Regions from separate parts of the Mesorhizobium sp. M7A.F.Ca.CA.002.04.1.1 genome, predicted to be linked through region 3. Evidence: riboswitches for the same ligand, from Rfam matches in the RefSeq annotation. Region 3 holds a riboswitch; each other region holds the start of a gene.
What was found. Region 3 has a riboswitch for thiamine pyrophosphate ahead of ENZ75_RS06915 (YkoF family thiamine/hydroxymethylpyrimidine-binding protein). Riboswitches for the same ligand answer to the same signal wherever they lie in the genome.
Positions count from the first base shown of each region.

Region 1: another riboswitch for thiamine pyrophosphate. It lies ahead of thiC (phosphomethylpyrimidine synthase ThiC); the one in region 3 lies ahead of ENZ75_RS06915 (YkoF family thiamine/hydroxymethylpyrimidine-binding protein).
Region 2: another riboswitch for thiamine pyrophosphate. It lies ahead of thiB (thiamine ABC transporter substrate binding subunit); the one in region 3 lies ahead of ENZ75_RS06915 (YkoF family thiamine/hydroxymethylpyrimidine-binding protein).

Region 1 is NZ_RZPL01000136.1:1,427-9,586, forward strand. Features, by position in the region: gene ENZ75_RS09925 (hypothetical protein) at 1-272, opposite strand, end outside; gene ENZ75_RS09930 (hypothetical protein) at 269-2,335, opposite strand; gene ENZ75_RS09935 (metallophosphoesterase) at 2,338-3,675, opposite strand; gene ENZ75_RS09940 (hypothetical protein) at 4,167-4,430, shown strand; TPP riboswitch at 4,748-4,864, shown strand; gene thiC (phosphomethylpyrimidine synthase ThiC) at 4,968-6,803, shown strand; gene thiO (glycine oxidase ThiO) at 6,800-7,801, shown strand; gene thiS (sulfur carrier protein ThiS) at 7,770-7,967, shown strand; partial or broken gene ENZ75_RS09965 (thiazole synthase) at 7,969-8,160, shown strand, end outside.
Region 2 is NZ_RZPL01000295.1:528-6,377, forward strand. Features, by position in the region: partial or broken gene ENZ75_RS16720 (M48 family metalloprotease) at 1-134, opposite strand, end outside; gene thiQ (thiamine ABC transporter ATP-binding protein) at 393-1,184, opposite strand; gene thiP (thiamine/thiamine pyrophosphate ABC transporter permease) at 1,177-2,802, opposite strand; gene thiB (thiamine ABC transporter substrate binding subunit) at 2,811-3,809, opposite strand; TPP riboswitch at 3,853-3,967, opposite strand; gene ENZ75_RS16740 (thiamine diphosphokinase) at 4,055-4,714, shown strand; partial or broken gene ENZ75_RS16745 (ABC-F family ATP-binding cassette domain-containing protein) at 4,716-5,850, shown strand, end outside.
Region 3 is NZ_RZPL01000084.1:74-8,233, forward strand. Features, by position in the region: partial or broken gene ENZ75_RS06900 (glycosyltransferase family 39 protein) at 1-808, shown strand, start outside; gene msrA (peptide-methionine (S)-S-oxide reductase MsrA) at 891-1,409, shown strand; gene ENZ75_RS06910 (hypothetical protein) at 1,479-1,796, opposite strand; TPP riboswitch at 1,981-2,094, shown strand; gene ENZ75_RS06915 (YkoF family thiamine/hydroxymethylpyrimidine-binding protein) at 2,085-2,693, shown strand; gene ENZ75_RS06920 (ABC transporter permease) at 2,786-3,547, shown strand; gene ENZ75_RS06925 (ABC transporter ATP-binding protein) at 3,544-4,311, shown strand; gene ENZ75_RS06930 (ABC transporter substrate-binding protein) at 4,304-5,326, shown strand; gene ENZ75_RS06935 (isoprenylcysteine carboxylmethyltransferase family protein) at 5,499-6,194, shown strand; gene ENZ75_RS06940 (DUF3309 family protein) at 6,508-6,705, shown strand; gene ENZ75_RS06945 (hypothetical protein) at 6,988-7,245, opposite strand; gene ENZ75_RS06950 (DUF982 domain-containing protein) at 7,330-7,599, shown strand; gene ENZ75_RS06955 (GntR family transcriptional regulator) at 7,829-8,160, shown strand, end outside.

The DNA of each region.
Region 1 (8,160 bases), on a different contig from region 3:
ACTTCGACGCCCCATCGGGTACCCATAGCGATGAGCTTTCGCCGGTTTTCTTCGACGGCTGGGACGTTCGCTTCCTTCAGAGCAAAGTCCAGAACCACGATCTTGCCGACCTTCAGGTCAAGATGGTTTTCGAACGCGGCGAAACGCGTTTCCCATCCAAGCGCGACGATCGCGATATCTGCCTCCATCGTTTCGCAGGTACCTGCATCTCTCGCCTTCTCGGTGACGGCCAGATGGCCGAAGACTCGATACTCGACAGTTGAAGCGGTCATTCGAGATCGCTCTCGAAAAGCGAGTGCTGGAATTCGGTCTTGAGTGCGGGCCGCGCGACGAGCTCCTTAAACACCGAGTCGGCCCAGTCTTCTGGGAGCCGATGCCTGGTAAAAAGCAGGTCGACCATCCGCGCCGCAGGGATTGTGTTGATTTCGTACGGGCCGCGATAGGAGAACCCGAAGTAAGGTGCAAATCGCCGATGCAATCTGATCATCATCTCCTTCGATGCGGGGTCGGCGCGGTCCACCTCAAAGTTGCCGGCGGCGGAGACCTCCCGGATAAACCCATCCCTTTCCGCCCGACGCAGGACCTCGTCCAGTTTTCCGCTGGGTTGCTCCAGTCGGTTCACCAGCGAGCGCATTTCCTTTAGATCAACCCTGAAAATGCCTCTCTCTGTCGTTCCTAGAGCATTTTCTTCGGCAAACTCTGTCTGGAGGCGAGCGGTCAGGTAACCCAACGCCCGCACCATGCGCACGCTCTCTTCTTCGTACGGATGTGAAAGCGCCTGAAGTCCATCAAGCTTCCGTTGAGAGGCGGCGTTCACAGCCTGTCTCTGCTGTTCGAGATGAATCTGTAAATCCGAGTTGATGAATTCCACCAGTTTTCGTGGATCACTGGAACTCGGAACACTGCGGCGGAAGATCTCTCCCATTATATCAAGGAAATCGCGTATACAGACGTCGCTCAATGATGTGATGATCTGGTGCCCTACGTACGGGTAGTCATGCAGACGCAGCATCTGGCACGCTTTCAGAAAAGCCCATCCCTGTTTCCGGGCGATCGACCTCTTCAGATTTGAAGCATCCGCCTTGCTCATGGGCCGGCGCTTAATTTCCGGGTTCATGAGCGCGAGCGCCAGCCCTTCGGCATAAGGGCGCGCTTTTCGATCAAGAAGGAATTGCTGCTGATCCGCCGTCCTCAAATTCACGGAGAGGAATTCACGTGCTGCATCAGCAAGTGCCACAAGCTCTTCTCTGCCCTCGGAATGACCCGATATGATAACCCGCTCGATGATGTCATTGACGGAAAGCCGCCCCAGCCGGTTTTTGAGCGAAAACGCGCTGAGCGCATCGTTGCGCTCGAGATCACTCCGCAGATGGTCAGGAAGCGCATAGTACAGCCGAAGCGACGACACGTTCTCGCACAGCGTGGCGAACTCCCTCGGATCGACTGAATCAAGATTCTCGACGTCCCGGTCAGCATTCGAGAGCGACTGGCCGGGTATGATCGTCCGGATCGTGTCGTAGAGGCCGCCGATGTAGGCGAGGACCCATTTCACGTTGCCGCGCGTCTTTCTCACCAAGGTGTTCAGGAACTGCTGTTGGAGCGGTGTCAGTGCTTCACAGTCGTCAATCAGTATCTTGAAGAAGGGCGCCCTGTCACCGGCGAAAGATGGGCCATTTAAAAGTGGAGTGATCGCGGTCGCGACCTTGTTAATGATCGCGCCAGGGTCTGTTGCTCTGAAGCCGGTCGCTCCGGCATCGGCGGCAAAGAAGAACGCGTTGAAGCATTCGTCGACGTACCGGGTTATCCCACCCCGCAGCTCATCGATGCTGAAGAAGTCGAGACGGGCAGGTTGGGGTATGAAGTGCAGCACTTCGCGATGCAGTGCCAGGGCGACGTCCCTATCTTCGGAGGCCCGGTATTTCAAGTGGCCGTCGCGTCTGAGCTGGCCGATGCTCTCGAGCAGGCGTTCGACTATCTTCAGCTCCAGATAGTGAGAGAAGATTACGAATTGCCGCGGGATCACGGCGGCCGTGTCGAAGCGTATCCGCTCCGGAATGAGGTTCAGAACGGCGTTGTCGATTAGGGGCGAGAATGTCTCATTGAGCTGGAAGAAGACGCCATACCAAGCGAGCTTGCCGACTTGGTCCGAGAGACTTTTGTCTTCAAGAATATGGACTGTGGAAAGCGAGCGAAGAATGCTGGTCTTGCCGCTGCCTCTCGTCCCTGCGACGAAGACCGGCTTGGCGGCGGCAGAAATCAACGCCGACTTCTGACTGAACCACAGTATCGGGCGGCTTTCGTACTCGATCCTGTTGGGGCCGAACGGATTCTCCATCGCTATTCGTCCCTTACCTTAATGCGCCAAGCCGAGTTTGCCTTGGTGAGGCCGTCTATCTCGATGAAGCGCGCCGCTTGGAGCATCAGAAGAGAGTCTTCCAGATCTAGCCCGAGCTCGGCGGAGGCAGCAATCTCAGTGATCTCGTCCCAGAAGAGTAACCCATTCCCGCGCCTGGTGGCATGGTCGCGCAGTCGGCGCAGCAGGTCAAACGTGTCGTTGTTCAGAAAGGCCTTGCCGTTGGACATGGTCGAAATAAAGCAATGTTCGCCTTCCATGACCGTCCCGTCGGCGACATTGGTGCGGTAGGGTATAAGTCGGATGCCGACGAGCTCTCCCTGATCGGTCGTGAAGAAGACGAGCTCATTGAAACCTGACTGTATCTCTGGTGCTGAGATGCAGATCAATTTGCCGTCCGGAAACCTTGGATCGTTGACGATCTCGACCGGATCAGCATGTATGTGTCCATGCAGGTAGACGATAGGCTTGTTGCCCTGCAGCAGCTGAGTTCTGACAAATCCGCTGTTGAGCATCTCCGCGTATGGCGTAATGCGCGGAGTCTTTTGTGGCAGCAGATTGTGATGGCCGATTATGATGCCGTAACGCATGTCGGGCTGCTGGAGCAATTCCTGTAGGCCTGCAAGCATCTCACGCGAGATGTATGGCGTGTCCATCTGACCGTAATACTCGTCGTCGGACGCCTCCTTGTCTGGATCGCTGGGAGGTGTCGCGGGCGAATGTCCCGAGATGTCCGGCGAGCCGAGATCTAGAGGCTCTGTAGAAGGACTGAGTGCCTCGAGACGATCACGAAGGAACGCGGGAAGGTTTTGAAGCTCCCAACTGCCTATCGCTGTGTTGACGAGGATGAAGTTTGCGCCTGCGGATCCTGTCGGAAGTCTGAAGTGCACGGGTTGGTCCACGGGAACGGTCTGCCAACCCAAGCGGGCGGCTAAACTCGCCATTTCGCTGAATTTCTCAGTCGGTCCAAGTTCGCGCGCGTCATCACGGTTCACATCGTGATTTCCCGGTACGAATATCAACGGAAGCGCCTTTGAACTGCGTCCCTGTGCGCGGCAGAGCAACGTGAAATGCTGGAATGCCGAAGCAATGAAGGTCTTGTCGCCACGGCTCGTGAAATCCCCCATGAAGGCGATCGAATCCAAGGGCTTCGAAGTCGTCAGCCGCCGAAGTTTCGTCAAGACGGCACGCAGCGAAGACGCGCGTAGCTTCTGCGTTATTTTCGGAGCGAACTTGCTATCCTTGGCATCGATGTTGCTAGAGGAAGGATGCCAGTCCGGATAGTGAATATCGCCTACTTGAAGGATTCGCACCCGCCGCATAACTCGCCCCCCTGCCGAGAGCCATAGACTAATCCGTTCGCTTTTGCCAAGCGCGAACGATCATCCGCAGTGTCCTTAACGAGGTAGCCTGCACTTTTCGAGAATTGCCACGGCGGCTATTTTTCGGCTGTGAAGCACACGAGACCCGTGACGTGAGACCCAGTTGCTCAATGCCCAGTTGCTCAATGAGCTTTCTTACGAATAAGGGAGAATTTCCGCGGCCGGACTATCTCTGAGCGAGCGTGCATGACTGCCAACGGAAGGTCTTGCACGCACCCTTGCGATCTTGAGCAATGGTCGCCATGACTTTCTTCTTGCAGGCTTTTGAGTGGCCCAGCCTGCGATCACCAGACCCCACCGATTCTAAAGAGCGTGGCAGATGGGATAGTCGAGGTTGCCCGTGCACAGTCACGCTCAGGGCTTGCGCCGCCCAGAGGACACGCTGAAAAGGCAGATTGGGGCGCAAGCACGCCATTCACGAGAGGTTCGACATGAAGACCATGCAAGAAAAAGACATTCCGGCATTCGTACAAGCAGTTGTGGACGCCGGCTGCAAAATTTGCGCGATTGGCAACTTGGGATACGTCTTTGGCGATGCTGATTTCACGCCAGCGCAACGGAGGGCCGTCGAGCCACAGCTGCGTAGGATTGCTGAAATCTACGGCGAACGCGATCATCTCATGAACGAGATAGCTGTATATCTGCGGTCGATCGGACGCCATGTCGAGGTTGAGCCGAAGACAGGTATTTCCTGATGGCCGTGATCGCGAGAAGCCGTCTTCCAACCTCTGAATCCTAAAGGAGGTGACCCCCAAGGCCGTTCGTCACCTTCGACCAGAATAACCACATCCGTGACCGCCTGAGCTACTTGGTCGATACGCGCACATGGCCAATACAGTTTCTCCATCCTTCACGAAGCGAATGAGGCTTTGGCCATTCAGCCCCGGTCTACGGGGCGTGACTTGTCCCCGATGCATGCGCGAGCTCTCCGCCCGGCTGGCCGCCGGTCGTCGCCACCGGCCGAAGGCGCCCGAATGCGCTTGACAAGATAGCGTCAGCCCGTTCAACCTAAGGCATTCACCAGGGGAGTCCCGGCAAGGGGCTGAGATACTGCTGGCTTTCGCGGCGCAGTGACCCGTTGAACCTGATCCAGTTCATACTGGCGTAGGGACGGTGCAAGCGCTTTGCGGGAGTTTACGCCCGAGGTCCTGTTGCAGCAGGTCTACAGAAGCGTCTTTTCATCCTTCCGGCACAGAACTGGGTCTCCAATGCATGAGCAAAGGAGCCTCACGATGAATGCCCTCACCCCCGCCGTATCGACGGGACCACTGCCCGCCTCGCGGAAAATCCACAAGCCCGGCGTCCTCTACCCGCAGATCAGGGTGCCGATGCGCGAGATTTCCGTCCATCCGACGGCCGGCGAACCGCCCGTCACCGTCTACGATCCGTCCGGCCCCTACACCGATCCATCAGTCGAAACCAGCATCGAAAAAGGCCTTGCCCGGCTTCGCCACGAATGGGTCACGGCGCGTGGCGATGTCGAAGCCTATGACGGCCGCCACGTCCGGCCGGAAGACAATGGATTCGCCACCGGCGAGCGCCTGACACCGGAATTTCCGATACGCAATCGGCCGCTCAAGGCCAAGCAGGGCAAGGCGGTGACCCAACTTGCCTATGCGCGCGCCGGCATCATCACGCCAGAAATGGAGTTCGTAGCCATCCGCGAGAATCTCGGCCGCGAGGTGATGCGCGGCAAGCTGCAACGCGACGGCGAAGCCTTCGGCGCGGCGATCCCAGATTTCGTCACACCCGAATTCGTGCGCGACGAGGTGGCGCGCGGGCGCGCAATCATTCCCGCCAACATCAATCATCCCGAGAGCGAGCCGATGATCATCGGTCGCAATTTTCTGGTCAAGATCAACGCCAACATCGGTAACTCGGCTGTCACATCGTCGATGGCCGAAGAGGTCGAAAAAATGGTCTGGGCTATCCGCTGGGGCGCGGACACGGTGATGGACCTGTCGACCGGCCGCAACATCCACAACATCCGCGACTGGATCGTGCGCAATGCGCCGGTGCCGATCGGTACGGTGCCGCTCTATCAGGCGCTGGAAAAGGTCAACGGCATCGCCGAGGATCTGAACTGGGAGGTCTACCGCGACACGCTGATCGAGCAGGCCGAGCAAGGCGTCGACTATTTCACCATCCACGCCGGCGTGCGGCTGCACTACATCCCGCTGACCGTCGACCGGGTCACGGGCATCGTCTCGCGCGGCGGCTCGATCATGGCCAAATGGTGCCTGCACCATCACCGGGAGAGCTTCCTCTACGAGCATTTCGAGGAGATCTGCGACATCGCCAGAGCCTATGACGTCTCCTTCTCGCTCGGCGACGGCCTTCGTCCCGGTTCAATCGCCGATGCGAACGACGCGGCGCAATTCGCCGAACTGGAAACACTTGGAGAACTCACCAAGATTGCCTGGGCAAAGGACTGCCAGGTGATGATCGAAGGCCCGGGCCATGTCCCCATGCACAAGATCAAGCAGAACATGGACAAGCAGCTCGCAGTGTGCGGTGAGGCGCCGTTCTACACGTTGGGGCCGCTGACGACCGACATCGCGCCGGGCTATGACCACATCACCTCAGGGATAGGTGCCGCCATGATAGGCTGGTTCGGCACCGCAATGCTTTGCTACGTCACGCCGAAAGAGCATCTCGGCCTTCCCGACCGCAACGACGTCAAGATTGGCGTGATCACCTACAAGATAGCCGCCCATGCAGCCGATCTGGCGAAGGGCCATCCGGCAGCGAAAACCAGGGATGATGCCCTTTCGCGCGCGCGCTTCGAGTTCCGCTGGGAGGACCAGTTCAACCTGTCGCTCGACCCCGAAACCGCACGGTCCTTCCACGACCAGACCTTGCCCAAGGAGGCGCACAAGCTGGCACATTTTTGTTCGATGTGCGGGCCGAAATTCTGCTCCATGCGCATTTCCCACGACATCCGTGCCGAGGCCCAGAAGGAAGGCATGGCGGCAATGGCGGCAAAATACCGGGAGGGCGGCGATCTCTACATGCAGGCGGACGAGACTGGCGTACCGGTCGTGCCAGAGGCTCCCAAACCATCATGAGGGTGCTCGTCAAAGGGGCCGGCGTTGCCGGCCTCACCGTCGCTTTCGAACTCGCCGCCCGCGGCGCGACGGTCACCGTCGCCGAGATGCGGCATGGCCTTGGTGGCAACGCGTCGTGGTTCGCCGGCGGCATGCTGGCGCCATGGTGCGAGCGCGAAAGCGCGGAGCAGCCGGTGCTGGATCTCGGACGCGATGCTGCCGACTGGTGGGATGCGGTGCTGTCGGGTCAGGTGACACGGGCCGGGACATTGGTCGTGGCCGCGCCGCGTGATGCCGGTGAGCTTGACCGGTTCGCCAGTCGCACGTCAGGGCATCGGCGCGTCGATGAAAACGAAATTGCGCTCCTGGAACCCGACCTCGCCGGCCGCTTCCGGCGTGGATTGCTCTTCCCCGACGAGGCTCACCTCGACCCACGCCCGGCGATGGCGGCACTTCATGACAAGCTTGCGACCATGGGTGTCAAATTCCACTTCGGCTGCGACGCCCGGCCTGTTTCGGGATTCGCCCGTCAGATAGACTGCATGGGAATGGCAGCGGCCGATGACAGGCTGCGCGGTGTTCGCGGCGAAATGCTGATCCTTCGCACGCCTGATGTCTCGCTGTCGCGGCCGGTCCGTTTGCTTCATCCACGCTTTCCGCTTTATGCCGTGCCGCGCACCGATCACCGTTTCATGATCGGAGCGACGATGATTGAAAGCCAGAGCGCCGGACCGGTGACGGCGCGTTCCATGATGGAGCTGCTGGGCGCCGCCCATGCCCTCCATCCGGCCTTTGGTGAGGCCGAGATCGTTGAAACCGGTGTGGGTGTCCGTCCGGCATTTCCCGACAATTTGCCACGCGTCGAAACAGACGGTGAGATCATCGCGATCAACGGTCTTTATCGTCACGGTTTTCTCCTCGCCCCCGCCATGGCGCGCCAGGCTGCCGACCTGGTTTTCAGTCAAGACAGAACCAAGGAGCATGCTCATGAAACTGATGGTCAACGGCGAGGCGCGTGAGATTGCCGCCACCACGCTGGCCGAGTTGCTTGCCGCGCTCGACTATGAGGGCGATTGGCTCGCCACCGCCGTCAACAGCGACCTCGTGCACAAAGCCAACCGCGCGGAGTTCCAGTTGAGCGACGGCGACCGGATCGAAATCCTCTCGCCCATGCAGGGCGGCTAGCATGTTGGAGCTTTATGGAACCGAGCTTTCGTCGCGCCTGCTTCTCGGCACGGCTCAGTATCCTTCGCCGGCCATCCTTGCCGATGCAGTCAAGGCATCGGGCACGTCGGTGGTGACCGTCTCGTTGCGGCGTGAGATGGCGGGCGGTAGGGCCGGCGAACAATTCTGGTCGTTGATCCGCTCGCTGGGCGCC
Region 2 (5,850 bases), on a different contig from region 3:
ACATTGTCCACCGTGATCGGCTTGTCGGAAGGCTGGAAGCCGGATTCCTGAACCTCCGGCGGCGTGAACATCTGGCAGCTTGCCAACGCCACGGCAAAGCCGGCCAGCGCGAGAAAGCGCGCCAGCGGTTTCATTCCCAATGTGTTAGCGCCGATCGCCAGAACGGCTTCCTTTCGGGTCCCGGCACATGACATTGAAAATCGGGGACGATCTTCAGAATGTTCACGTGCCATATCTCAAACTGCTGCAGTATCCGCGGCCCATCCCAGGGGCGGGCGCCGGATACTGCAGGCAAATCACGGCCTGTGCCGGACCGGTAGGGCGGACCTAGCCACACTCCCCCGGTCATGGCAAGCAAACGCCACATCGCCTGGAGCCGGTTTGACCGTAAATTATGTCCGCTTCCGGGCAACATCGCGTGATGTGGAATATCCGGCACCCGCGCCGATATAGCGCCGGAACGCCTCCGGACCAGCCCCGGCGAAGAAATCATCAGCCTTGCCGGTGGCGGCGACCAACCCATCGTCGACAAACACCATATGCTCGCCGATGCGGCGTGCATCCTCCGGCTGGTGGGTGACGAACAGCACTGTCATGGCGCGTTCGGCATGAACGGCGGCAACCAGATCCAGCATCTCGTCGCGTAAAGCCGGTCCGAGCGAAGCGAAGGGCTCGTCGAGCAGCAACACCGGTCGGTCGCGCACCAGCACGCGGGCCAGGGCGACGCGCTGGCGTTCGCCCCCGGAGAGCTCGCGCGGCAGGCGTTTCTCCTTGCCCGCAAGACCGGTGCGCGCAAGCGCCTCGGCGACCGCAGCGCGGTCCGCCTCGGTCAGCCGCAGGGATGGCGAGCGGCCGAGCCCGACATTCTGCTCGACGGAAAGATGCGCGAAGAGATTGTTCTCCTGGAACACCATCGACACCGGCCGCGCCGAGGCCGGCTCGGCGCTGACATCGACACCGCCGACCAGCACGCGGCCCGACCGTGGGGTCTCGAAGCCGGCGACCAGATTGAGCAGTGTCGACTTGCCCGAACCGCTCGGCCCCATGATGGCGGTGATCGTCGCCGCGGCAAACTCGACATCGAAAACAAGCGGCGCCTCGCCATAGCTGCCATAGCTGAACGACACTTTGTCCAGCCGCACCGGCGCGCCCTTCGCGAGCCCGTTGGCCGCCTTTTCACGCATCACGGACCTCCTCCCTTCCCAGCCAGTGCGCCGCCACGATCAACGCGAGACAGACGAGGCCGAGCAGCAGTGCGAGGCCGGCGGCATCCTCGGTGCGGTAGCTGCCCATCCGAGCCAGAAGAAGGTAGGGCAATGTCTGCACGGAATCACTGCCGAACAAGGCAATGACACCGAGATCGCCGAGCGACAGCGCCATGGCGAAAGCGAAGGCCGTGGCGAGCGGTCGCCGCAGCGACGGCCAGTCGACCAGCATCAGCCGGTTCCAGCCCGCAATGCCGAGCTGTGCACAGAGCCGTTCGTGACGCTCGCTCGCTGCATCATAGGCGGGACGCACGGCGCGGAGCGCAAACGGCATCGCCATCACCGCGTTGACGGTGACGACCATGACCGGAGCGATGGCGAAGACATCGCCGACATGGCGCAACAACAGGAACCAGCCGGCGCCGACGACGATCGGCGGCACGACCAGGACAAAACCGGCGCCTGTATCGGTGGCGTGTTCGAGCAGTGTCTTTGCGCCGGCACGGCGGTTCAGCGCCAGTGCCCGCCGCGCCATGGTCAGCGCCAGCGACAGCATCACCGAAAGCAGCGCCGACAGGAAGGCGAGCGCCGCACTGGTCAGCGTTGCCTGCCGGACAGTGGCCTCGCCGGCCAAGCGGGCGAGATCGGCACTCAATCCGGCCATCACGGTTGCCGCCATCGGCCCGACAACGAACAGCAGCGCCAGGACGATGAGTAGCGCGTTCAACCAGGTCTCGCTCCGATTGACCGAGAGATAGCGGCGTTGCGCGACCGGCAAATTGGTGTCGCCGACCACATTGGCGCCTAGCCGCGTCAGTGCCAGCACCACGATAAAGGTCAAGGCGATCTGCAGCAGCGTCAGTGCAACGGCCCGTGCGGGATCGAAATCGAAGCGCAGCGCCTGGTAGATGCCGACCTCAAGCGTCGTCGCGGCCGGCCCGCCGCCGAGCGTCAGCACGATCGTGAAGGATGTGATGCAGAGCATGAACACAAGCCCGGCGACGCCGGGCAGTGCGGCGCGCAGCGTTGGCCATTCGATCAGCCGGAACGCCGGCCGGGCCGCCATGCCGAGTTGGCTCGCCAGCCGCCATTGGTCGGCCGGTATGGTCTGCAGCGCCTCGAGGAACAGCCGCGTCGCCAGCGGCAGGTTGAAGAAGACATGGGCGACGAGAATGCCGGACAGGCCATAGATGCCCGGCCAGCTTCCGCCGCCGATAACGGCAAGCACGCCGGCGAAGTAGCCGGCACGGCCATAAAGCGCCAGGATGCCGAGCGCTGCAACGATGGCCGGCAGCGCCAACGGCACGGCGAAGATCTGCAGGATGAAGGCGCGGCCGAAGAAACGTGGATGCCGCGACAGAGCGCGCGCCACAAACAGCCCCGGGATGACCGAAAGCAGCGTCGACAGGACCGCTTGCCAGAGCGTGAAGCGAATGACGCGAAGCAGATAGGGATCGAAGGCTGCCCAGGCGCCCGAGAAATCATGGGCGCCCTCGAAAAGCAGGCCGGCAAACGCGCCGCCGATCAGCAGCGCGATTGCAGCGAGCGCGACAATGCCGGCACTGACGCGGGAATCCGTGGAATGCGCCGGCGCCATCGCGCTGCCTATTTGCTCATCGCCGCCAGCCATTCATCGACCCAGGCCTTGCGGTTGGCGGCGACCTCTTGCGGGCTGAACAGCAAGGTCTTCGTCGGCTTGACCAGTTTGTCGAAGGCCGGATTGAGCGGCTTGTCGGTCTTGCCTGCCGGGAACATCCAGTTGGTCTCGGGGATGGCATCCTGGAATTTCGGCCCGGTCATGAAGGCCATGAACTTGGCCGCCAGCGGATTCTTGGCTCCTGTCGTGGTGATACCCGCCACCTCGATCTGCAGATACTCGCCCTCCTCGAAGGAGGCCGCCTGGTAGCGCTCCGTGTTCTCGGCGACCATGTGGTAGGCTGGCGACGTCGTGTAGGACAGCACCATCGGCGCCTCGCCCTTGGTGAACAGCCCATAGGCCTCGCTCCAGCCCGGCGTCACGGTCAGCACCTTGGCCTTGAGCTTGGCCCAGGCCTCGGGTGCCTTGTCGCCATAGACCGACTTGACCCAAAGAAGCAGGCCGAGGCCTGGCGTCGAGGTGCGCGGATCCTGGATGACGATCTTGTCGTTGGCACTGCCTTCGATCAGCTCCTTCAGGCTCTTCGGCGGCGTCTTCATCTTCTGCGTGTCGTAGACGACAGCGAAATAGCCGTAGTCGAAGGGGACAAACGTGTCGTCGCTCCAGCCGCCCGGCACACTGACATCCGTCACCGCGCCATGCGGCGCGAACAAGCCTGACGCCTTGGCATCGGCGGTGAGATTGGTATCCAGGCCAAGCACGATATCGGCCTTGGTCGATGTGCCTTCCAATCTGACGCGGTTGAGCAGCGCGACGCCATCGGCGACCGAGACGAAGTCGACGTCGCAGCCGCATTCGGCCTCGAACTCCTTCTTCACCACGGGACCCGGACCCCAGTCGGCGGTGAAACTCTCATAGGTGTAGACGGTGAGCTTGTCCTTGGCCAAGGCGGGCCCGGACAAGGCCACGACCGTTGCTGAAACAAGAGCGTATAAAAGCGTGCGCATCGGCGCCTCCTTCGTTTGAATTGAAAGGAATTGAGGCGTCGGACTGTCCGAAACGTCTAATCCCTCCGCCGGTACAAACCGGATCAGGTTCAGCGGGTTGGCGAGACTGCCTCTCAGCCGGTCCGCGAAGATCGCGTCCGGCACCCCGTTAGAGCGTTTCGACACATAGGCCGGGCCGATCCGCCATGCAAGCGGGAGTTTGCCGCCTTCCGTTTCCCGTGCCGGGCTGGTAAGGGCCACACGATATGAGCACATTCACCATCCTGCTTGGCGGCGATCTCATCCGTACGCCACGGCTCGACCGTCAGGTCAAAGGCTCCCGCGTCATCGCCGCCGACGCCGGCATCGGTCATGCGCGGTTGCTGGGTCTCGTGCCGGAGCTGTGGGTGGGTGATTTCGATTCGGTGCCGGCCAACCTGCCGGACGATCTCGCTTCCGTGCCGCGCCGGACCTTCCCGGCGGAAAAGGACCAGACCGATGGCGAACTTGCCGTCGCCGCGGCACTGGAGCGCGGCGCGACCCGCCTGGTGCTGGCCGGCGCCTTTGGCGGCAAGCGCGCCGACCACGCTTTTCTGCATCTGTCGCTCGCCCTGCGGCTGGCGGAGGCGGGAACGGACGTGCTTTTGACCAGCGGCGCTCAGGAAGGCATCCCCCTGCTGCGCGGAACGGCCGGCTTCGACTATGCCGACGGCACGCTGTTTTCGGTGCTCGGCTTTTCCGAGCTCGACGGCCTGACCGTCACCGGCGCCAAATGGCCGCTCGCTCACGTCAAGGTGGCGTTCGGTTCGTCGCTGACCATTTCCAACGAGGTCAAGTCCGACAAGACCGGGGGCCGCCTCGAAATCGCGCTCGGCCATGGCCGCGCGATGCTGCTCGCTCATCCCTATCCCTTACCTGAAAGCTGACATGGCCCCGCCCCTTCTCAACCTTGATGGGATAAAACTGACCTTCGGCGGCACGCCGCTGCTCGATGGCGCCGCCTTGACGGCTTCGGCCGGCGACAAGATCGCACTGGTCGGCCGCAACGGGTCCGGCAAGTCGACCCTGCTGAAGATCGCCGCCGGCCTGATCGAGCCGCAGGACGGCGAAGTGTTCCGCCAGCCTTCGGCGACCGTCCGCTATTTGCCGCAGATGCCCGACATGGAAGGTTTTGCCACTGTCCGCGCCTATGTCGAGGCCGGGCTTGGCCCCGCCGACGATCCCTACCGCGCCAGCTATCTGATGGAGCATCTCGGCCTGTCGGGTGAGGAACGTCCGAACGACCTGTCGGGCGGCGAGGCGAGGCGCGCCGCCCTTGCCCGCGTCATGGCGCCGGAGCCCGATATCCTGCTGCTCGATGAGCCGACCAACCATCTCGACCTCTCGGTCATCGAATGGCTGGAAGAAGAACTCATCCGCACCTCCTCGGCGCTGATCGTCATCTCGCACGACCGCCGCTTCCTCGAACGCGTGTCGCGCGCCACGGTCTGGCTCGATCGCGGCCAGACCCGCAGGCTGGACAAGGGCTTCGGCCATTTCGAGGAATGGCGCGACCTGGTTCTGGAGGAAGAAGAACGCGAGCAGCACAAGCTCGGTCGCCAGATCGTTCGCGAAGAGCATTGGCTGCGCTACGGCGTGACGGCGCGGCGCAAGCGCAACATGCGCCGGCTCGGCGAGTTGCAGACCATGCGTCAGCGTTTTCGCGGTCATCGCGGGGCCGAAGGGTCGGCGATCATGGTGGCGAGCGACGCCACCGAGTCCGGCAAGCTGGTGATCGAGGCGAAAAACATCGAAAAGAGCTTTGGCGATCTCACCGTGGTCAAGGCGTTTTCGACCCGCATCCAGCGTGGCGATCGCGTTGGCCTGGTCGGGCCGAACGGCGCCGGCAAGACCACGCTCTTGAAAATGCTGACCGGCGAGATGAAGCCGGACGCCGGCTCGGTGCGGCTCGGCACCAATCTGGAGATCGCCACGCTCGACCAGAAGCGCGAGGCGGTCGACCCGCAGGAGACGCTGGCACAATATCTCACCGATGGGCGCGGCGAAAACCTCGTCATCAATG
Region 3 (8,160 bases):
CTGGCGCGATCAGTGGGTGGTGGCTCATCGCTCCCGCTTTTATTATATCGGCGTCCAGATGGCTGGGCTCTGCGGCTTTCTTCTGGTGCTGGCGATATCAGGGCTGCTGCGGCGCTCGCCCGCGCCGCAAAAGCCCGTCGGGCGCGGCACGCTGGTCTATCTCTTGTGGATGGGGGTTGGCCCGGCGATCCTCGTCATGGTGGCGTCCCTGTTCACCGGCGCCGGCGAGGCCTGGGGCGCGCCGATGTACAATCTTGCTGGCGTTGTGGCGCTCGCCTTGCTGGGCCATCGCCTCGGCGCCATCGAGATGCGAAAGCTGGCGATCTGCGCGCTCATCTCCATTGTCGGCATATCCGGTGCCTATGCGGGCATCCGCTGGACGAAATGCAATCTGCGTGGGCGCATGGACGCCGTCTGCTGGCCGGCGCAAAAGATCTCGGATGAGGCAGAGGCTGTCTGGCACGCTGCGACGCCCGATCGGCTCGACATCGTCGGCGGCCATGCCCTTATTGCGCCGCTGGCGGGCCTCAATGCCTATGACAAGCCGTCGATCTTCACCGAACTGAACATGCAGTACGCCCCCTGGATCACCAAGGAGCGGCTGCGCGAGCATGGCATATTGCTGGTCTGGCCCGGGCGCGATGTGCCATCTTATCTGCAGGCGTGGGTGGGCGACATCCCGATCAAAACCGTTCTTTTCGACTGGTCGCTCAAGGCGCCGCCGGTGGCGATCAGCTTCGCAGCCATTCCGCCTGGCGCGCGGCAGTTGCCGGGTGCTATCGACGGCCTCGCCCGACCGAGCAACTGAAGCAGATCCGCCGGTCCGCTGGACGAAGCAGGTGACAATGCCCATCTATGTCCAGACAAACTTGCCTTTGAGGAGACGTGATATGGCGACTTCGACCGAACGCGCAGTCCTTGCCGGTGGCTGCTTCTGGGGTATGCAGGATTTGATACGGCGCTATCCCGGCGTCATTTCCACCCGTGTTGGCTACAGCGGCGGCGACGTGCCCAACGCCACCTACCGCAACCACGGCAGCCATGCCGAAGCCATCGAGATCAATTTCGATCCGGCCATCATAAGCTATCGCACGCTGCTGGAACGCTTTTTCCAGATCCACGATCCGACGACCCGCAACCGCCAGGGCAACGATGTCGGGACGAGTTATCGCTCGGCGATCTATTACACCAGCGACGAACAGAAGCGCATCGCCGAGGACACGATCGCCGATGTCGATGCCTCGGGCCTGTGGCCGGGCAAGGTCGTCACCGAAGTCGCACCCGTTGGCCCCTTCTGGGAAGCCGAGCCCGAGCATCAGGACTATCTGGAGAAATACCCCAACGGATACACCTGCCACTTCGTCAGGCCGGGGTGGAAGCTGCCGGTTCGGGAAAAAGCGGTGCCGTAGATACACTGATACGACAGGATTTGAGAAGCCGCGGAGCGCTCGCTCCGCGGCTTCTTTTCATTGCAATTCCTACTTGCCGCAATGGTTGTCATTAACTGTCGGCGCGGTGGTGCCCGGCGACGTTCCACTGGCATCGGGCTGTGCGCCCTGCGGATGGGCAGGGCAATTTTCATCCGCGTTTGAATTCGTGGCGCCCGGTGCTACCGTCGTACTGTTGGTCGTGCCGGGGTCTACCGTGTTCGGCGAAGCCGGCGTATTTGGGTCGACGGTGACCGACTTGCCGCTGCCGCCGGATCCGTCGGTGCCGCTTGTGCCATTGCTCTGCGCCATGGCCGATGTCGCCAGGCCAATGGTGAGCGCCGAAGCTGCGAGGATTTTCATGAACATGGTTTGTCTCCATTGTCTGTGAACTCGTCGCGTAGCGACTGGTGGGACAACCTCGCGGCCTGGTGAAGGTTCCCGATAAATTCTCGCGCCGGCAGAGCCAACCGCTCCCGCCCTGGCGCAATGCTTTTGGCGCAGTGCGATAAAAAAAACGGCTTTTCCTTCAACTCGAATGATGCTTTAAGGCGCACATCCACAGGGGTGCTCCGTACGGTCGGGGCTGAGACGGGGGCGGCAAGCCCACAGACCCTAGAAGCTGATCTGGGTAATACCAGCGGAGCGAGGCGGGCGATGTTTTCAGGCGCACAGATTTCCCTATATCCCATGACCGACGATTTCGTCGGTGTCATCCTTGGCGCGCTCGGTGCGCTCGATCCCTGGCGCGACAAACTCAGGATCGAGACCGACGACATCTCGACCTTGCTGATCGGGCCGCCCGAAGTGCTGTTTCCTGCCATGCGCGACCTCTTCGTGGCGGCGGCACGCAGCGGCAAACATTGCGTGTTGTCGGCCACCATCTCGCGCGGCTGCCCTGGCGAGCCGGACGATCCGATCTGCCGCTCCGATGCGTTTGGCGGGCCCGTCGGTCCACTCGGCCCCCGCAAGGACGCGGCCATCGCGGCGGTGCGCAATGCTGCTGCCACCGGCCAGCCGGCGGCGGCGCAGTTCTCGCTCTATGTGATGGGCACAGACGACCACATGGACGAGATCTACGGCTGCATAGACTTTCTCAAGCAGTCCGGCGTCTATGAGCGCTCCAAACATTTCTGCACGAAACTGCGCGGTGATGCCGGTGCGATCTTTTCGGCGCTGGACGAGGCTTTCTGCCGTTTCGGACCAGGCGCTGGCCACGTAACCCTCGACGTCACGGTCTCGGCCAACAGCCCGTCGGCCGTCTGAAGCCGCGCCGCTCTCGCGGCCGTCAAAGGTTATCTCCCGTGGTCTCATCATCAGTCGCTTCGCGCCCGATCGCGAGCTTTCTCGTCAAGGCAATGCCGGCCATGATCTCGGCCGGTTTGCTCCTGCTGGCGTGGGAGCTTTATGCCACCTATTCCGGCATCAGGGCCACGATACTGCCGGCGCCGTCACGCGTCTTCGAGCAAGCGATGCTCAATCGCGAGGCGCTGGCCGACAATGCCGTTCCGACCATCCGTGCCACGCTTCTTGGCTTTGCCTGTTCGCTCAGCGCCGCCTTCGTGCTGTCGATGCTGGTCGACTTCTTCCAGCCGCTGCGGCGTGCGTTGTTTCCCGTCTTCATCGTCAGCCAGACCTTGCCGCTGGTGGCGGTCGCGCCGCTGGTGGTGCTGTGGTTCGGCTTCGGGCTGGCGCCCAAGATCATGCTGGTGGCGCTGGTCACCTTTTTTCCGATGCTGGTTGCATTGGTCGAAGGCTATGAGGCGACCGAGGCCGAGATCGGGCAAATGCTGCGCGCCATGGGGGCAGGGCGCTGGCGCATCTTCCTGCTGGCGCGGCTGCCTTCGGCGCTGCCTTACTTCTTTGCCGGGTTGAGGATCTCCATCACCTATGCGGTGGTCGGCGCCATCTTCGCTGAATATGCCGGTGCCGCGAAGGGTCTGGGCATCTACATGCTCAACGCCAAAAACAATTTCCGTCCTGATCTGGTTCTTGCCGCCGTCGGTGTCAGCGCGGCGCTGACCCTTGTCCTGTTCGGGTTGACCGTGTTGCTGCAGCGCCTTGCCATGCCCTGGGAGCGAGCCGACAGGGAAACTGCCGGGAAGGGGGCCTGGCGATGAGCCGGCTCGAACTGCGGCATGTGCACAAGGCGTTCGGTGGGCTCGACGTGCTGGCCGATATTTCGCTCAGCGTCGGCGCTGGTGAGTTCGTCTCGATCCTTGGACCCTCGGGTGCCGGCAAGTCGACGCTGTTCCAGCTTCTGACCGGCGCCGAGCATGGCGAGGGCGAGATGTTGTTCGACGGCGCGCGGCTCGACGACCACGGCAGGCACTTCGCCTTCATGCCGCAGCGCGACGCGCTGATGCCATGGCGGCGCATCCTCGACAACACGACGCTCGGGCTCGAAGTGCAAGGTATGAGGAGACAGGCGGCGCGGGCGCGCGTTGCGCCGTTGTTTGCCGAATTCGGGCTTGCCGGCTTCGAGCGGCATTTTCCCGCGCAGCTGTCCGGCGGCATGCGCCAGCGCGCGGCCTTGCTGCGCACCGTGGTGCAGGAGCGCGACATGCTCCTGCTCGACGAGCCGTTCGGCGCGCTCGATGCGCTGACCCGCACCGCCATGCAGCGCTGGCTCGAACAGATGTGGCGGCATCATCGCTGGACGGCGCTCTTGATCACCCATGACGTGCGCGAAGCCGTGTTCCTGTCCGACCGCATCTATGTGCTGTCGGCGCGCCCGGCCCGCATCGTGCGTGAAATCAGGGTGCCGTTGCCGCGCCCGCGCAGCCTTGGCGGCGATGCCGCGCGCCAGGCAAGCGCGCTCGAGGCCGAAATCCTCGACATCATCCTCAACCCCAATCCATCCAAAGGACACGATCATGACTGACTTGACGCGCCGGCAGGCCTTGTTGCTGACCCTTGCCACCGGCCTTCCCTTGATTGCCGGGACGGGTCGGGCTCGAGCACAATCGGCGGCACAAAAGGTCACCGTCGCCCTCGACTGGACGGTCAATACCAACCACATCGGACTGTTCGTCGCCCGCGACAAAGGGTTTTATCGCGAAGCCGGGCTCGAGGTCGACATCCTGCCCTACAGCGATACCGGTGCGGGCACGCTGGTCGCAAACCGCGTCGCCGATTTCGGCATCAACGGCACCATCAGCCTGTTCACCCAGAGAACCGCCGGGGCGGATCTGAAGGGCGTCTATGCGGTGGTGCAATCCGAAACAGGCCGCGTGGTCTTCAATGCGGCACGCAACGAGATCAAAAGCCCAAGAAGCCTCGACGGCTTGATCTATGGCGGCTTCGGCAGTGCCTGGGAAAACGCGCTGATATCGACCATCATTCGCCACGACGGCGGCAAGGGCAATTTCGAGACGGTGACGCTCGGCACCTCAGCCTATGAGGCGCTGGCCAATGGGTCGGTCGATTTCACGCTCGAAGTCTCGACCTGGGAGGGTGTCGAAGCCGAACTCAGGGGCGTCAAGCAGCGCAGCTTCGTCTATGCCGATTATGGCGTGCCTGATGAGCACACGACGCTGATCTCTTCGAGCGAAGCCTATCTCCAGGCCAATCCCAAGCCTGCGGCCGACTTCGTTCAGGCGACGCGACGCGGCTACCAGTTCGCTGTCGACCACCCCGACGATGCGGCAACCCTGCTGATCGCTGCAAACAAGGATGCCTTGACCAATCCGGCGCTGATCCACGCCTCGCTGAAGGCATTGATCGACGGCCATTATCTACGCAGCCAAAGCGGGGCCATCGGGACGATGGATCCGGCCAAGATGGAAGCGATTGGCGACTATCTCTTCGCCTCCGGCATTTTGCGCGATTCCGACGGCAAGCTGGTTGCTCGACGTCCGGATTTCGGGAGCTATTTCCGCAACGACTATCTGAGCTAGTCTGGCAAAACCAAATGACATGGGTCGCCAGTCTTTCTTGGCGACCGCGTGGAGCAGGTCGTCTGGAAGTGGCGCCCTGGCTCCCCGACAGCCAGTTTAATACCGATCTGATCTTGTTGATTAACTGCCCGGCAATGGTTGCGTGCAAAGGTCGCCCTGAGGGATCATTGGGGTGTCTGCATTGCTCATATCAAAAAGCGAGGCGCTTTCGCACGTCAGTGACGGCAGGATTCTGTCCGCAGCCCGAAAGCGTGAGATCCTGGTGGATTTGCGGGAAGGTTTCTTTCGGATCTGCGCGCTGGCCTTCGCGGGCATGTTCGTCTACCGCGGCGTGTATCACCTGATGCTCGACCCGACGCGCATCAATGTGGCGCTGGTGGCAATTTCCGAGATCCTGACCTTTACCTGGCTGCTTCTGTCGCGTCGGCCGAAGGTTCGCGACTGGAACCCGCTCACGGTGGTTGTCTCCGTGATCGCCAGCTTCGGTGTCGGTTTCATCGACCTGGAGCCGGGCGTGGCCATCATCCCGGTCCATGTTGCGGCGCCGCTGCAGGCCCTGGCGTTGGGGTTCGTAATCTGGGGAAAGATATCGCTGGGGCGTTCTTTCGCCATTCTGCCGGGCAATCGCGGCGTGATGACAGGCGGTGCCTACCGTCTGGTGCGGCATCCGATCTATGCCGGCTATCTTGCCGGCCATCTCTTGTTCCTGCTGTCGGCCTTTTCCTTCTACAATCTAGCCGTCTACGCGGTGATCACCTTCTTCCAGGTGCACCGCATCCTGCGTGAAGAGGCGCTGCTGGCCGTCACGCCGGAGTATCGGGACTATATGAAGCGCGTCCACTACAGGCTGTTCTACGGCGTCGTTTGACAGGCGCCCCGGCGCGCAGAATCGTTCGGTCTGCAACCACACTGGCAACGTTCGATCGTCAATAGACCTGCGCATTGTTTGTGCAAGCTAATATTGCGACTTTTACTGGCGTTTATTTCAGAAATTTTGAGATATATATACCACACTTCAATTTCAGTATTCTCTCTCTGTGAAGCTGAAACTCACTACCTCGCGTAATTGCTTCTGCAATCGGCTTCTCGCCATCTCCGGCCGATCGGAAAGCCCGCCACGCTGGTGGGCTTTCTGCGGTCCACAGGCGTGCCGGAATTAAATTCTGGTTGCCGTCACCAGGATGGCCGTTTCTGTTGCTGGCGTGACTTCTTCCGCGCGATGCCCGCCACAATCGCGGAACGGTAGGCCTTTGGAGCGCTCGTCTTTTGAACATCGCAGCTGCGAGGTTCAATCCTACGGCGCCGGCTCCTATGGCGGCGGCGGCCTTGGGCTCGTGCTGCTCATCGTCATCGTGCTTGTCGTACTCGGGTGCATCTAGCCGGGTTATCGCCAACTGATCGCAATCTCGTGAGCGCCCCAATGTCGGCGTGCACCGGATTGTGATGCAGGCAAGCCGGCTTGTGATCCTGCACTCTGCAAAACTTTCGTATGGTCATTGCGGTCCACACCCCCCCGTGGAAACAAGAGGAGAGGGTCCCACCCCTTGTCCTCCTCCAAGGCCCGCTCCGGTTCACCGTAGCGGGCTTTTGCTTGCTGGCGAGGCAAAACCGGCTCGCATCAAACCCTATGGGCGAGGCGTTCAGATGCTGGCGCCAGTCGACTACTCCATGTCAGGCACGTCACCGCTGACGAAGAGCGTGTTCGGCGGACCATATTCGCCCAGCGTCGGATCGGCCTCACGGCTCCAGGCGATGACGCCGGAATGCTTTGCCGTCAGAGCCCTGGCGGTGCGTATGGCGCGATCCTCGCTCTGCTGGTCGGCGGGTCCAAAGGCTGGGAACAACTCGCCATCCTCACCGCGATCGAACGCGACCACGACGATCAGCCTGGGATTTTTCTGGCCACTGGAATCGGACATCTTGCACCTTTGGCGCAGAACCTATCACATTGCTCGGGGTTGAAGGCCGCGAATCGATGAATGCCGACTTTGGGGAGTGGCATCGTGCAAGATCAGCGTTTCGATGAGCCGGTCAGGATTGCGCTCGGCCGATCGCGAAACTCGATCTTCAACGTGGAGCGGGTCGCTCAGGCTGCCGACATCCTGCTGAACCGCTGGCCGGTTGCGACCGGGCAAAAGCATATGGTTGCCCGCAAGGCCTGTCTGGCCGTGCTCGAGGGAAAGAAAGAAGTCTCGGCGGCAAGAGCGGCGTTCATCAACGCCGCTATCGAGGCGGACATCCTCGTCGAACCGCGTGAGGTGTCGATCCCGTAGCCTGTCCCTGGTGAAATTGAATCAGGATCTGGCTCCATCCCCTTGATGTATGCCCCTTTTTGGCGATCGCCGACCGGCTTTTCAGGGCTATTGACCTGCCTCTCGGCACGCCCTGCACGGTTATCCCGCACATTTCGCTGCCTGTTGGTCAGTCTTCGGCATCTGTTGACATAGCATCCGGGCCTCGGTATTGAACAGGATTATACAGGTTCATTGAACAGGTACCCTTATGAAGCGGCGCGCGGTTCAACTGTCTCCCGGCACGGGCAAGCCCGAGCAGATCGCCACCGTCCTCGAACATGAGATCCGTTCCGGCGTCCTCGGTTTCGGCGACCGCCTTCAAAGCGAGAACGAACTCGTCCAGCGCTTCTCCGTTAGCCGCAATACGGTCCGCAAAGGCCTCGAGGAACTGTCCAGCCGCGGGCTGATCACGACCAAGGTTGGTATCGGCTCGTTCGTCACCTTCGACGGCAAGCCGGTCGACGACTCGATCGGCTGGTCGCGCGCGCTGGCCGATGCCGGCGCCAATGCCGAGACGCGGACGCTGCGGCTGGAGGTCAT